DNA from 2 places in the Shewanella sp. 1311 genome. Region 2 is predicted to be linked to the other one. Evidence: predicted binding sites of a transcription regulator. Region 2 holds the regulator's gene; the other holds the start of a gene.

Region 1 (7,441 bases), 200 kb from region 2:
TAGGATTGTCGCTCTGGTGAGTTTGCAATAATACCGTGCCGGGTTTACTGGCGCGGCCCGCACGACCAGCGACTTGGGTATAGAGTTGCCCAAAACGCTCGGGCGCGCGGAAGTCGGCGCTAAATAAGGCACCATCGACATCGAGTAGCCCAACAAGCGTCACATCAGGAAAGTGATGACCCTTAGCCAGCATTTGCGTGCCGACGAGGATTTTATATTCGCCCTTATGAATTGCGTTTAAGTGGGTTTCTAATGAGCCTTTTAAGCGGGTAGTATCACGGTCGATGCGCACTACAGGATGTTTCGGAAACTCCAGCTGCAGTGCCTCGGCGAGTTGTTCTGTGCCTATACCTTGGCCCATCAGCATAGTGCTGCCGCATTTGTGGCATTGCTTAGGGATGGCATATTGATTGCCACAATGGTGACAGCAAATTTCACCAAGGGATTGATGCACTGTGAAAAACGCGTCGCAGCGGTCGCACTCGTGTAAGTGCCCACACTCGTGGCAAAGCAGAGCGGGTGCGAAGCCGCGGCGATTGAGAAACAGTAATACTTGGTTGCCTGCGTCTAAATGCAGACGGATTTCGTTCAGCAGCGGCACCGACATTCCTGCTTTTAACGGCATATTTTTAATGTCGATAATCCCTTGGCGCACTTTTTTAGCTGCGCCAGCGCGCTCACCCAATTGCAAATGATGGTAACGGCCACTTAAGGCATTTTGTAGACTTTCGAGTGAGGGGGTTGCCGTGCCTAATATCACAGGAATTGATTCTAAATGGCCACGCATGACTGCCAAGTCGCGGGCGTGATAACCGACGCCTTCCTGTTGCTTAAAGCTACTGTCGTGTTCTTCATCGAGTATGATGATGCCGGGATAGGCCATTGGCGTGAACAAGGCCGAGCGGGTGCCGATAATGATGGCGGCCTGACCACAGCGGGCTTGGCGCCAAGCTTCTAGTCTTTGATTGTCGGTTAACCCAGAGTGTAATATGGCGACATTGACTTTGAAACGACGCTTAAAGCGATTGATTGTCTGGGGCGTCAAGCCGATTTCAGGCACTAAAATTAACGCTTGCTTGCCTTGCTTGAGGATTTCCTCGAGCACCGCCAAATAGACTTCTGTTTTACCCGAACCGGTAATGCCTTCTAATAAAGTACAGTGATACCCTTGTTGCAGATTTAACGTGGCAACGGCGACGGCTTGTTCTTTATTGAGTTTATGTGGCGTTTCGTCCATTTCGAGTGTGGTACGCCAGTCGAGGTTAAGCTCGGCAATTTTTTCATGGCGTGCCACCCAGCCTTTATCTTCTAGGGCTTTCAGTGCCGCTTTACTGATATCTAAGCTGATCACTTCTTCTTGGGTTAAGCTGGCGGGTTTGAGTAACTCGAGTAATTTTTTCTGTGCGGGTGCTCGCTTAACCGCTTCTGGTGCAATATTTTGGCCTATCTCAGTTAATTGCCAGAATTGGATCTTTTGCGGCGCGGCATCGAGCCCTTTACGTAGGGCCACTGGTAAGGCTTGGGTTAGCATCTGCCCTTGGCTGCAAAAATAGTATCTCGCGGCCCAAAGGGTTAATTTATAAAGTGATTCAGGCAACAAAGGTTTATCGTCGATAAACTCAAGCACAGACTTAATCTGCTTAGGCGCTAAGCTGCACGTATCTGTGATACCTGTGACTAATCCGATTAATTGTTGACGACCGAAGGGGACTTTAACGCGCACGCCTATCTGCGGTGTACTAGGATAAGTTTCGGGTACGCGGTAGCTAAAGGTTTGCCGCATAGGCACAGGTAACGCAACTTCGACAAACAATGACATATGCTGGCAAGTCTTAGGCAAGAATGTGGTTTAGTGTACTCAGCGCGGCTGGCTAGGGCTAGCCCTAATGATGGTTTACCAAGGATAGTTGAGAGTAAATAAATGGCTAATATAGTGAAATCATTAGGTCTACTCGCGTTAGTGTGGAGCGCACCGAGCATGGCACAAGTCTCCCATGTGAGCGTTAACAGCCGCATGTTTGAGTTAGGTGGTTATCCTAAACTCAGGGTGAATGTGATTGCGGACAATCAAGACATGTCGCGCTTAGAGTTTGTAGTGCAGCAAGCCGGCGGCGAAGAAAAGTTAATGGTTGAGGCGCTTAATCGCTTTTTAGTTTTGCTCACGGGTGTTGAAGATGTAAAAGATGACAAGGCTAAACTCTTAGTGAGGGAGTATCGACTCGACCGATGGTATGAGGTCAAAAGTATCAATCTATTTGGCGAGGCTAAGCCAACATTGGCCACGCTAACCGCAAAAGCAGCATCGGGCAGTAAAAATACGACGACAGCGCAGGTGCAAAAGCGTGCGGATAAAGTGAATGCTCAGCCTGTAAAGGTGGCCGCTGAATCCACGCGAGTGTTGGAGGCTAAGCCTGCGACGGCGGTTATCGCGGCTGCAAATACTCATGTAGATATTAAGCCCACAGTGCCAGTGGCTGAAATCGTGACTGGTTTTAAATTCCCTGAAGCAGCGAATGAGCAAAATACACAGGTTGCTGAGGTAAAGCCTGTCGTTAAAATCTCTGAACCTGTTGTTGCTAAAACAACACCTGTTGTTGCTGTGATGTCTGAGCCTGTTGCTGTTAAAACAACGCCTGTTGAAACTGTAGTGCCTGAGACTGTTATGTCTGAAGTCGTAGCTACAGAAACTGCGAAGACAACAAATAGCGAACTCCAAGTAAATGCTGCTGAAACGTCCCCAACAGCTTCGCAGACACCTAAAAATTGTCAGTTAACTTATCTTGCTGGTGAGACCTTGTGGCGTATCGCGAATCGCTATGCCAACGATTGGGACGTGAGTGTTTATGGCGCTATGCTGGCGATCTACGAGGCGAATCCAGCGGCGTTCTCAAAAAATAAAATCAACGCACTCAAGAGTAATGCGGCTCTGTCCTGTCCTTCAAAAATGATTTTGGCACAGCATGCTAACGCCAGAGAGGCGCAGACGATGTTTGAAGCTAAAGAGGCGGGAAAATGATGCGGCGAACTAAAGTCAAAATAGACGCAGAATAACCGCCAAACGCTCAGATAATCTACTTGTATCCCTTGTGGGTATGCTGTACCATTCTGCGCCCTAAACATATTGTTATTAACATGCATGTGGTGTCCGACTACGGGTTGGAAGAGCGACATGGCCTTACACTTTTGAGGTAACCCCAATGAAACCAGGTATCCACCCAAAATACGCTATCATCACTGCAAACTGTACTTGTGGTAACGTTATCAAAGTAAACTCTACTGCTGGTAAAGATCTGCATTTAGACGTATGTGGTGCATGTCACCCATTCTACACTGGTACACAAAAAGTTGTTGATACCGGCGGTCGTATCGACAAATTCAACAAGCGCTTCGCAGTGCTTGCAAAGAAATAATTGCGATTGCAATGTTTCTAGAAAAGGCGCCTATGGCGCCTTTTTGCTTTCTATCATTTGCCGAACCGCTTTATTTACGCCTATTTTAATACTTATGTTAAATCCCCCATCTGGTACGACTTCACTCAATTAATCATCAACTTATTGCATATTGCGAGTTCAAGTATGTAATTCGACTTATTTATAGCAATTAACTATAAGATAAATGTGCTAGCCGCTATATATTGTAATTTAACCAACATTTTTGAGATTAATGCGCTACAACTAGCGTTATAACTACAAAATATATGTTTGTTTCCTACAAAATATATTAAGAAATGCAGCTTTATTATAGGAGATAAGTTTATAAAACTAAGCTTAGAGGGTCTATTTGAAGGCTAAAGTGAAATTTCTGAATCTCTTATTTAAAAATTCCCCTTATTGGCGTATCTTACCCCGACCAGCCAGACTATTAACATCACCCTTTGGTGAGACTAGATGTGTGTTGGTAGGCCTTACTCTCATAAATTATAAATGTCGCATTTCAGGATTTTAAAATGTCAGATATTCGTCAACAAGCACTCGATTATCATGAATTTCCAATACCAGGCAAAACCGCAGTTTGCCTTACCAAACCTGCCGAAACGAGTCACGATCTCGCCCTAGCTTATAGCCCTGGTGTGGCTGAGCCTGTGCGTGAAATCGCGGCTAATCCTGACAATGCGTATCGTTATACCAATAAAGGTAATACGGTTGCCGTGATTACTAATGGTACGGCAATCTTAGGTTTAGGCAATTTAGGCCCCTTGGCTTCTAAACCTGTGATGGAAGGCAAAGCATTATTATTCAAGCATTTTGCAAATATCGATTCGACTGATATTGAGATCACCCACAATACGCCTGAAGAATTTATCAATACAGTTGCAGCGATTGCTGACACTTTTGGTGGTATCAATCTTGAAGATATTAAAGCGCCCGAATGCTTTGTTATCGAACGTGAATTGATTGCCCGTTGTAAAGTGCCGGTATTCCATGACGATCAGCACGGCACCGCAATTGTGACCGCGGCAGGTATGATTAATGCGCTGGAAATTCAAGGCAAGTTGATCAGCGACGCAACGTTTGTGTGTATGGGCGCCGGTGCCGCAGCCATTGCTTGTATGACTATGTTGGTTAAATGTGGTGCGAATCGCGCTAACATTTATATGCTAGACACTAAAGGTGTTATTCATTCTGGCCGTACGGATCTTAATGAATATAAAGCGCTATTTGCGAATGATACCGACAAACGCACGCTTCTTGATGTTATTAAAGGCGCAGACGTGTTTTTAGGCCTATCAGGTCCTGACGTGATTGGTGCAGAAGAAGTTGCGCTGATGGCTGATAAGCCAGTGATTTTTGCCTGTTCTAACCCAGATCCTGAAATCAAACCGGCACTGGCTCACGCAACGCGTAGCGATTTGATCATGGGTACGGGTCGCAGCGATTATCCAAACCAAGTGAATAACGTATTGTGTTTCCCGTTTATTTTCCGTGGTGCCTTGGATGTACGTGCGTCATGCATTAATGATGAGATGAAAATCGCCGCAGTTCATGCCATTGCTGCACTGGCAAAAGAGCCTGTGCCTGCGAGTGTATTAAAGGCTTATCCTAATGTGACTTCACTGAGTTTTGGCCCTGAATACGTGCTGCCAAAACCTATGGACCCACGTTTGTTGCCTAATGTTGCCCGTGCGGTTGCACAAGCGGCGATTGACTCTGGTGTCGCAGCTATCCCTACTTTACCTAAATACGCCGACTAGGCTAGAAGTGGTAAAAACATCGAAAAGAGGCTAATTAGCCTCTTTTTTGTTTTTAAGTGGACATTAAAGTCACAGCGTCTTGGTTGCCTTTTAGGTTATGCTACTGAATAATCAACGGACAACTTTGTTGTACTCCTGTTAAAATCGCACAAATAATTATAATAATCCTGCAGGATAGCGGATAGATGAAATTCACCCGAATGTTAACTACAAAATTAACCAGCTTTTGGTTAATGTCATTAGCCGCTATTGCCTTCGTATTTTTGCTGAGCGCTATGATGAGTTTCGTGCAGCTGACCTATAAATTTCAGCAGCAGAAAGTCGCCGAACTCGAAACTATGTTAGTGGACCAATATCAACACCAACCCGATTGGGATTTGGAAGCTTGGCTGCCGCCCATGCTGCTCGCCTACAATGCTGTTGATTTTCGGCTGACCTTGAAAGATGAAGTGATCTTTGCCTATGAAGGCAATCTCACTACGCAAAATGCCATGGTGTATGACCATGTGTTAGATCCAAAATCTGGTCTGCGCATGCAGCTGACTTTGACTCAACCCTTCGAGCATTACACTTTTAGTTGGTATGAAATCCTGATCCTGTTGGTCGGTGTGTTAGCTGTGGCTGCCTTAGTGCGTTTTGGCTATTTATGGTTTTCCCAGCAATTGGATGGCATTGAAGAATTAGCCTTACGCAGTCGATTGATTCTGCAAGGTAAGCACGAGCAAGCACTCGCGACTCCCGGAAATGGCAAGCCAAGGCTGATTAACCGTGCTTTGACCAAGTTGTTAGAAGAATTACAAGACGCACAAAAAGAGCGCGGTCGTTTTGACAAGTTCATTCGTTCTAATACTTTTCTCGATGCGGAAACGCGCATTGGTAATCGACTTTTCTTAAATAACCGTCTCGACGCCCTTAGCCATAATCAGGCGATGCTCGCCCATGGGGTGATTTATTTATTAGAGATGGATGATCTGGATTTACTGCAGCAATCCCAAGGTGAAGCGGTAACCAAAGAGTTATTAAACTCGACTGTTAACGCGATAAGCCAATTACTGCAAACCCAAGCCAACAGTATTTTTGCCCGTCGTTCCCACAATCAATTTGCCATAGTCGTGCCGCAAATCTCGTTAATCGAAGCCGACCAATTTGCCAGTAAGTTGCTTAAGATATGTTTGAGCCAGCCGTTACCCGAAGTCGAGAATACCGATAACTTTTTCCACCTCGGATGCGCTTATTTTACCGCGGGCGACAATGCAGCGCAGTTAATTGAAGAAGCCGATATGGCTTTGAGGGCGGCACAATTACAGGGTAACAGTAATTGGTTTATGTACGACAAAGGCGCGATTGATGAAGAGTTTGCTAAAGGCTCAGTACGTTGGCGCAGCTTTTTAGAAAACGCGTTAGTGCAAAGGCGATTCTTCCCCTTTAGCCAGCCTATAATCGATTCTGATGGTAATGAGCATCATAAAGAGATATTTACTCGGGCGCGGGATAATCAAGGAGCGCTAATTCGTGCCACACTGTTTATTCCAATGGCGAATAAATGTGGTTTAATGCCGCAGGTCGAACGGCAAATTATTGAGCGGGTATTGTTGTTACTGTCGAATGAATTAGCGGGTGGCGTATCGAATACTCAAACAAATAAAAAACCAGCGTCACAGATATACAGTATTAATCTGAGTTTGGATTCGCTAATGAGTCGAGCTTTTACCCAATGGCTAAAAACGACGCTGTTAGAATATCGCCATCTGACCACGCGACTGATTTTCGAAGTGTCGGAAGATATCGTGATTCAACATCAAGAAAAGTTGCAGCCTAAATTAGATATGATCCGTAAAATGGGCGCGAGATTATGTGTTGATCATGTGGGTCAGCAGGTCGTTGGCACTTACTATATCCGTGAATGTCATTTTGATTTAATTAAGCTACATAGATCGATTGTCCGGCATATTCATTTACGCCCAGAAAACCAATTATTCATCCGTAGCTTGATTGGCGGTCTGTATCGAACGGAAGTGCAAGTCTGTGCCGAGGGGGTCGAAGTCTTCGAAGAATGGCAGACACTGCAAATCCTCGGTGTTGGCGCTGCGCAGGGAATGTATTTCAGCGAACCCATAGAGGCTAAGTAATGAAAGTGTGGTATTTGGGTGACTAATGTCGTCTTAGAGACAAATAGATCCTATTATTCACGTATTTATCTATAAAATACGAGTATTTGCAGCTAAACTATCCAGTGCCAAAATAATGACG
Region 2 (7,441 bases):
ACGAGATGTGAACTGCACAAATAAGCAGTGCTAAATGTGAGGTGTACTAATCTGAGTGCCTGTGTGGAACGCTGAGTATGAAATCAAACTAACAGGCTTCGTCAAACTTAGCGTCGATTAAGGCACAAATGGCATCCAGAGCGGGCTCAGCATCTGGACCTTCGGCGATAAGTTTAATGGTTTTACCCATGCCAGTTTCAAGCATCAATAAGCCAAGCACGCTGGCGGCAGATGCCTGTTTATCGCCTTGTATTAAGGTGATGGTCGCATCAAACTCGGATGCCAGTACCACCAACTTAGTAGCGGCACGGGCATGTAATCCCAGTTTGTTACAGATGGTGATCTGACGTTCAAGCTTTGGCATTATTCAGCTCTCGATGGCGGGCATAAACTTTATGTTTACCGTTACTAAAGCGTTTAGCCAATTGCTCTGCGACGTAAACCGATCTGTGTTGCCCACCCGTGCAGCCAATCGCCACAGTTAAATAACTGCGATTGTTGCGCTCGAGATGTGGCAGCCAAGTTTCCAGTAAATTTTCGATTTGCCAGATGAACTTATTGACCAGTGGTTGACGATTTAAGAACTCAGCCACGGGTTCATCTAAGCCTGTCAATGGACGCAGCGCCAGTTCCCAGTGTGGGTTAGGCAGGAAGCGTACATCGAACATAAAGTCGGCTTCGGTTGGCATACCGTGCTTAAAGCCAAAGGACTCGAAGTTAATCACTAACTCTTTATCAACGCTGCCGAGCAGAATTTGTCTGACTTGGTCGCTTAAATCATAGATATTCAGGTTCGACGTATCTATGTAGTGATCGACCAGTTTTGACATAGGCTCGAGCAGCTTCCCTTCCAGTTTTATCGCTTCTTGCAAAGAGACTTGGCTCTTCGACAAAGGGTGCAAACGGCGGGTTTCGCTGTAACGCTTGAGCAGAATTTTATCGCTGGAATTGAGGAAGAAGCTGGTTAACTCAGTATCAGGAGGCAGGCTCGCGAGTTGCTTTACTAAGACCTTGTCCTGCTCAGGCATGTTACGCACGTCGACACTAATGGCGACGAGATCGTTACTGCCTTTGAGTTGCTCAAGCAAAGTGCCGATTAAGGGCAAGGGAAGGTTATCGACACAATAATAGCCGAGATCTTCGAGTACCCTTAGGGCGACAGATTTGCCTGAGCCTGAGCGGCCCGACACTATGACCAGTTTCATCCAGTGATTACCTGATAGAGTTCCGTTTCATCATGCGTCTTGCGTAATTGCTTTAATATTTGCTTGTCGCTCAGCTTTTCGGCCATGCAAGACAAGGTACTTAAGTGCTGCTGACATTGGTCTGCAGGCACCAGTAGTGCAAATAAAATATCAACAGGTTGCTTATCGATAGCATCGAATGCTATCGGCTCTTCACACTTAATGAGTATGGCAATGGGCTGATCTATATCGGCTAGTCGACCATGTGGAATGGCGATGCCGTTACCTATACCTGTGCTCCCCATCTTTTCGCGCGCCACTAGGCTTTCGAATATCTCTTGAGATGAGAGGGTCGGGTACTGGGCAGCGACTAAGTCGCTGATGAGTTCCAGTACCTTTTTCTTGCTGCCCGGAGTGGCGCAGGTAGTGCACTCCGGCCGCAGTATGGTACAAAGTTCCATTATTAGTGTTTTGTTAACTTCTCTTTGTGTTTAATAACCTGACGATCAAGCTTGTCAATCAGGGCGTCTATAGCGGCATACATGTCAGCATGCTCTGAAGTAGCAAAAACTTCACCACCGATAAGATTTATTCTCGCTTCGGCAATCTGTTGCATTTTCTCGACATTGAGCACAACGTGCACATTATTGATCTGTTCGAAATGGCGTTCAAGTTTTGAAAACTTTTCTTCTACATATGCACGTAACGATTCGGTAATTTCGACATGGTGTCCACTCAGGTTTATTTGCATAGAAACGTCCTCCGATATCCACTGTAGGTTATAAACTTTTACGCTGATTAGAAGGCGGAATGAGCATAGCCTCTCGGTACTTCGCAATGGTTCTGCGGGCTACGTTGATCCCTTGTTCTGCCAGAAGTTGTGCCATCTTACTGTCGCTTAATGGTTTTTTCTGGTTTTCCGCTGCAACCAGTTTCTTAATGAAGGCTCTGATTGCTGTGGATGAGCATTCCCCACCATCGTCAGTACCGACGTGGCTAGAGAAGAAGTATTTTAGTTCAAAAAGTCCCTTAGGGGTATGCATGTATTTCTGTGTCGTCACCCTTGAGATGGTCGACTCATGCATTTCTACCGCTTCGGCAATATCGTTCAGCACCATAGGTTTCATGGCTTCTTCACCGTATTCAAAGAAACCTTGCTGATATTGGACGATACAGTTCGCCACCTTCAACAGGGTATCATTACGGCTCTCTAAACTCTTGATAAACCATTTAGCCTCTTGCAGATGACCACGAATAAATTGGCTATCGGCTTGGCTTTTAGTGCTGCGCGCCATCGAAGCATAATGTTGATTTACATTGATTTTTGGCATGCAGTCAGGATTAAGCTCAACCACCCAACGGCCATTTTTCTTCGACACTGACACATCTGGGATGACGTATTCGTCATCGTTGGGCGTAATCAATAAACCTGGGCGGGGATTGAGGGTTTGGATAAGCGCGATGCCGTCTCTTAACTCATCCTCTTTTAATTTAGTCTTACGCATCAACAATCTAAAATCGCGGGCGGCGATCAGATCTAAATGATCTTTGATCAGCATGCGGGCGTTTTCTAGGTTGGGCGTGTCAGCGGCGAAATGCGACAGTTGGATCAACAGGCACTCGCTTAAATCGCGGGCGGCAACACCAATGGGATCAAAATGTTGAATGCGCTTGAGTACAGCTTCGACTTCGTCGAGCTCAACCTCAGAATTGCCCATGGCTTCGAGGATTTCGTCAGTGCTTTGGGTGAGATAGCCTTGATCGTCGATGGCATCAATAATGGCGGTGGCAATGGCTAAATCGGTTTCAGAAAACGGTGTGAGGTTTTTTTGCCATTCTAAGTGTTCATACAAGCCTTCACTGGTCTCACCTTGGAAGGGCATATCGTCTTCACGACTGCCGCCGGGGCCAGAATTGGGAGAGGCGGTGAACACTTCATCCCAAGTGGTGTCCATGGGGAGTTCGTCGGGCATGGATTCTTTGGTTAAGGACTCTGCCGTGTCTATGGTGGAGCTGTCTTTTTCTGGCGGCAGGGTGCTAGATTCACTGAAATCCGTATCGGATAGCGTTTGGTTTACAGGGTCTTTAGTGGCGTCGAATTGATCCTCTTCCAGCTCGAGAAGGGGATTAGAATCTAAGGCTTGCTGGATCTCTTGCTGCAGTTCTAATGACGACAGTTGCAACAGACGGATGGCCTGTTGTAATTGTGGCGTCATGGTTAACTGTTGACCCAGTTTGAGCTGGAGTGACGCTTTCATGTTACCGCTGATCCCTACGTTATTATTGTTGGATGAGGTCGCTTGTTATCATCTTGAGTGGAGTCCAATGGTGGCATAAATTGCCTGCATTGGCTCCGCTTGATTAACTATAGCCTGAATTGTTCACCTAAGTACACAGCCCTAACTTGCTGATTGTCTAAGATCTCTGCGGGTGTTCCTTCGGCAATCAAGTTTCCGTGACTCACGATATAGGCATGTTCACACACATCTAATGTCTCACGGACATTGTGGTCTGTGATCAACACGCCAAGGCCACGACTTTTGAGCTGTTCGATAATCTTTTTAATGTCGATAACCGAAATCGGATCGACACCAGCAAAGGGTTCATCTAGCAAAATGAACTTAGGATTTGCTGCTAACGCCCGCGCAATTTCGACACGGCGACGTTCACCGCCCGACAATGACATGCCTTGGCTGTCACGGATGTGGGTGATGTGGAACTCTTCAAGCAGATGCTCTAGCTCTTCTTCCCTTTGCTCTTTTTTTAGTTCTTTACGCGTTTGAAGCACGGCCATGATGTTGTCATGGACGGTCAGTTTACGGAAGATACTGGCTTCCTGTGGCAAGTAACCTATGCCTTTGCGGGCGCGCAGGTGCATAGGATCTGCGGTTAAATCATCATCGTCGATAAAGATGTGGCCTTTATCGCTTTTAACCAGACCAACGACCATGTAAAAGGTGGTGGTTTTACCCGCGCCGTTCGGGCCGAGTAGGCCAACGACCTGACCGGTTTTTACCGTCAGACTGACGTCTTTAACCACTTGGCGACTCTTGTAACTCTTCGCCAGATTTTGTGCTCTTAGGGTGATTTGGGTCATTTAGAGTCCTGCTTTTTCACAGGTTTATCTGCTGGCGCGTCTGGTTTGGCATCATCTTGATAGCTTTCTGGCTGAATGATAGTGATCACGCGATCGTCGCCACTGCCGGTACTCTCGGCAATCAATTTTTGCTGGATGATGTTGTAGCGGATTAAATTACCCGTCACTTGGCTGCCCGCTTGATCTAACGAGGCTAAACCTTTAAGTGTCAGGGTGCGGCTCGCCATATCGTAACGAATTTCTTTCGCGCTCGCCGAGGCTGGACGGCCATCGTCTAATACTTGGCTGTACGTCGCAGGGTTGCCAGTGGCCACTAAAATTTTGCTATTTTCACCTTCGGCAGAAAATGCACGCAGTTGATCTGCATGGATTTTAATCGAACCTTGGGTGACTTCAACCGGACCAAAGAAGATGATCTGGTTGTTCTTGATATCTGCCGTTTGGCTCACAGCCTTGATTTTGACTTCCTGTTTCAGGTCGTCGACTTTAGCAAAGGCGCTCATGCTCATTATTAGCATTAGGCTGGCAAGTAATACGTTATTTTGCTTCATATGTTCCTACTACCTGACTGGTCAATTGCACTTCTTGCGCGTTGAGGTCGGCATAAAGGCCTTGGCCTTGAATATTAAAATCTTTCCCTGTGACGTAAATGGTGCGGTCAGAGGTCATTATCATCGTATTGAGATCGAGTTCCAGATAACTGGTGGACAAGGTCTGGATCGGTTCTTCTGGGCTAATGGCATCAATAATAACATTGTTTTCTAATACAACCTTGCCCGTTTCCTTGTTTAGCTTGCCCTGATCTGCTCTGAGTTGCCATTGTGCTTTACCTTGGTCTGGATAAACAAGATAAACAGGTTGAGTAAAGTAAGTTTGATTCGTTGAATCATAATGTTCCATGTGTTTCGCCGTCACACGGCTATTGACTAACCCTTGTTCATTGAACTCAACACTGCGCAGATCTTCAACGATGAAATCTGGGGTATTTTGATCTTTTACTCTGTTATCGGTATCACCGCTGTGTTTGTTCTGCACTTGCCAATAAAGCACTAATGCCGTTCCAAAAAAAGCGATAATCGCGAGTGTCACACGACTCATATACTCATTCCATGGGCCGAAGTGAATTTATTTTGACTGAGTAGCAATAGATCTGTGAGTTCACGCAAGGCACCGTGGCCGCCATTGAGCGTAGTCACAAAGTGGGCGTGCTGACGAACATAGGGATGACCATCGGCTACGCTGACTGCTAAACCGACGACATTCATCACTGGCAGATCGACAATGTCATCACCGATATACGCCACTTCTTCCGGGGTAACGCCATAGAGTGCGAGCAATGCTTCATAGGGCTCGAACTTATTGTCTACGCCTTGGTAAATATGAGTTACGCCGAGCGCTGTCATACGGTTTTCAACGATTTTGGATTGACGTCCAGTGATAACGGCAAGATTAAAGCCGCTGGTGAGTATCGAGCGCACGCCATAGCCGTCGCGAGTGTGGAAGGCTTTTAGCTCTTCGCCGCTATTGCTTAGGTAAATACGACCATCGGAAAACACCCCGTCGACGTCACAGATCAACAGTTTAATCTTTTGCGCGCGTTGCCACACATCATCACTGATTGGGCCGTAAAATCCTTGCTGTGGCATTAAATGACTCCTGCTTTAACCATGTCTAGCATGTTAAGAGCGCCGATTGGATGGCGGTCTTTATCGATAACAATTAATCCGTTGATGTTTTTTGAGTCCATCACTTGCAGCGCTTGGGCCGCCAACACACCGTCGGTGATGGTCACGCAGTTACGGGTCATCACATCGGCGATGGGCGTAGTACGTAGATTCACTTCGGCATCGATAACGCGGCGTAAATCACCATCGGTGAAGATACCAACCAGCTTGCGCTGATCATCGATAATCGCGGTCATGCCTAAGCCTTTTTTGGAAATTTCGTACAGGGCTTCTGTGATGCAAATATCGTGGTTAACGAGCGGTAAGTCATCACCGCTATGCATGACATCGCAGACTTTTAACAATAACTTGCGTCCTAAAGCACCGCCAGGATGAGACATAGCAAAGTCATCACGGGTAAAGCCTTTCGCTTGTAGCAGCGCAATGGCAATCGCATCGCCCATCACTAAGGTCGCTGTGGTGCTTGACGTTGGCGCGAGTCCAAGTGGGCAAGCCTCTTCTGGGACTTCAATACATAAATGTACTTTAGATAAGCGCGCCATATTCGATTCGGGTTTGCCTGTTACCGCGATAACGGGCACGCCCATACGTTGGATGACGGGCATTAAGGTGAGGATTTCGCTCGACTCACCGGAATTTGAAATCGCTAAAATCACATCGTTATCGGCTAATACACCGAGATCGCCGTGGCTGGCTTCACCTGGATGCACAAAAAATGCGGGCGTTCCTGTGCTGGCGAGGGTGGCAGAAATCTTATTGCCGATATGGCCCGACTTGCCCATTCCCATGACAATCACTTTGCCTGTGCAGTTGAGGATCAACTCGCAAGCTTCTGCAAATTCAGCCGAATCAACATATTGATAAAGATTGTCTAGGGCTGACTTTTCAATGTCGATAACTTTACAGCCCCATTGGCGCAGTTGTGATTTGTCTACCATGTCTATCTCTCTTTTTGCATTGTCTTTGTCGCCCCATTGATGGGATTGGAATAGCACAATTTGGTACGCGATAAAGATGATATGTAATAGGCTTTCTGCCAAGTTTTAGTTTGTTTTCAGACGATTTAGCTTATGTCTTGTTATGGTGAATTCCCTAAAACAACAAAACAATTGCGGCAGGCTAGAGCGATTGATCCGACTCGTCAAGTTCAGCTGCGGCAGCTATTCATGCACAATAACCTGTTTAGCGGTCGAAGGTCTTGAGCAATATCATCGTCTTTGTTGTTTATTTCAATGGATTTATCCCGTATCGCGCCGGGTATTACCGCACGGGATGCCTCTATTTCACACTCGTATATCGACTCATCGCACCTAAAAGTGGACGAAGAGCGAGCTAAGTGCGAACGAATTAGCCAATATCGCCAATTCTGCAACTAGGTTGAAAACATTAAGTAACATTTTACCTGTGCAGAGTGAAAACTTAGGGCGCATTTTCGCTGTAAATGAGGCAAATTGAAAGTATCGCAGGGCGATAGT

The links. Region 2 encodes sigma-54, which starts transcription at its own class of promoters, with help from an activator protein. Its sites were predicted from a motif close to GTTGGCACGNNNNTNGNNT; they were not measured.
Region 1: a site for sigma-54 is predicted at 1,822-1,840, ahead of AC5YB3_RS14430 (FimV/HubP family polar landmark protein). Genes of this name have one in related genera too.

Annotation. Positions count from the first base shown of each region.
Region 1 covers NZ_CM181686.1:3,195,269-3,202,709, forward strand. Annotated here, with positions in the region: gene priA (primosomal protein N') at 1-1,819, opposite strand, end outside; gene AC5YB3_RS14430 (FimV/HubP family polar landmark protein) at 1,922-3,016, shown strand; gene rpmE (50S ribosomal protein L31) at 3,198-3,410, shown strand; gene AC5YB3_RS14440 (malic enzyme-like NAD(P)-binding protein) at 3,947-5,191, shown strand; gene csrD (RNase E specificity factor CsrD) at 5,377-7,320, shown strand.
Region 2 covers NZ_CM181686.1:3,390,844-3,398,284, forward strand. Annotated here, with positions in the region: gene AC5YB3_RS15170 (HPr family phosphocarrier protein) at 89-364, opposite strand; gene rapZ (RNase adapter RapZ) at 351-1,205, opposite strand; gene ptsN (PTS IIA-like nitrogen regulatory protein PtsN) at 1,202-1,645, opposite strand; gene hpf (ribosome hibernation promoting factor) at 1,648-1,935, opposite strand; gene AC5YB3_RS15190 (RNA polymerase factor sigma-54) at 1,964-3,442, opposite strand; gene lptB (LPS export ABC transporter ATP-binding protein) at 3,550-4,281, opposite strand; gene lptA (lipopolysaccharide transport periplasmic protein LptA) at 4,278-4,832, opposite strand; gene lptC (LPS export ABC transporter periplasmic protein LptC) at 4,819-5,379, opposite strand; gene kdsC (3-deoxy-manno-octulosonate-8-phosphatase KdsC) at 5,376-5,927, opposite strand; gene AC5YB3_RS15215 (KpsF/GutQ family sugar-phosphate isomerase) at 5,927-6,904, opposite strand; gene AC5YB3_RS15220 (hypothetical protein) at 7,184-7,342, shown strand.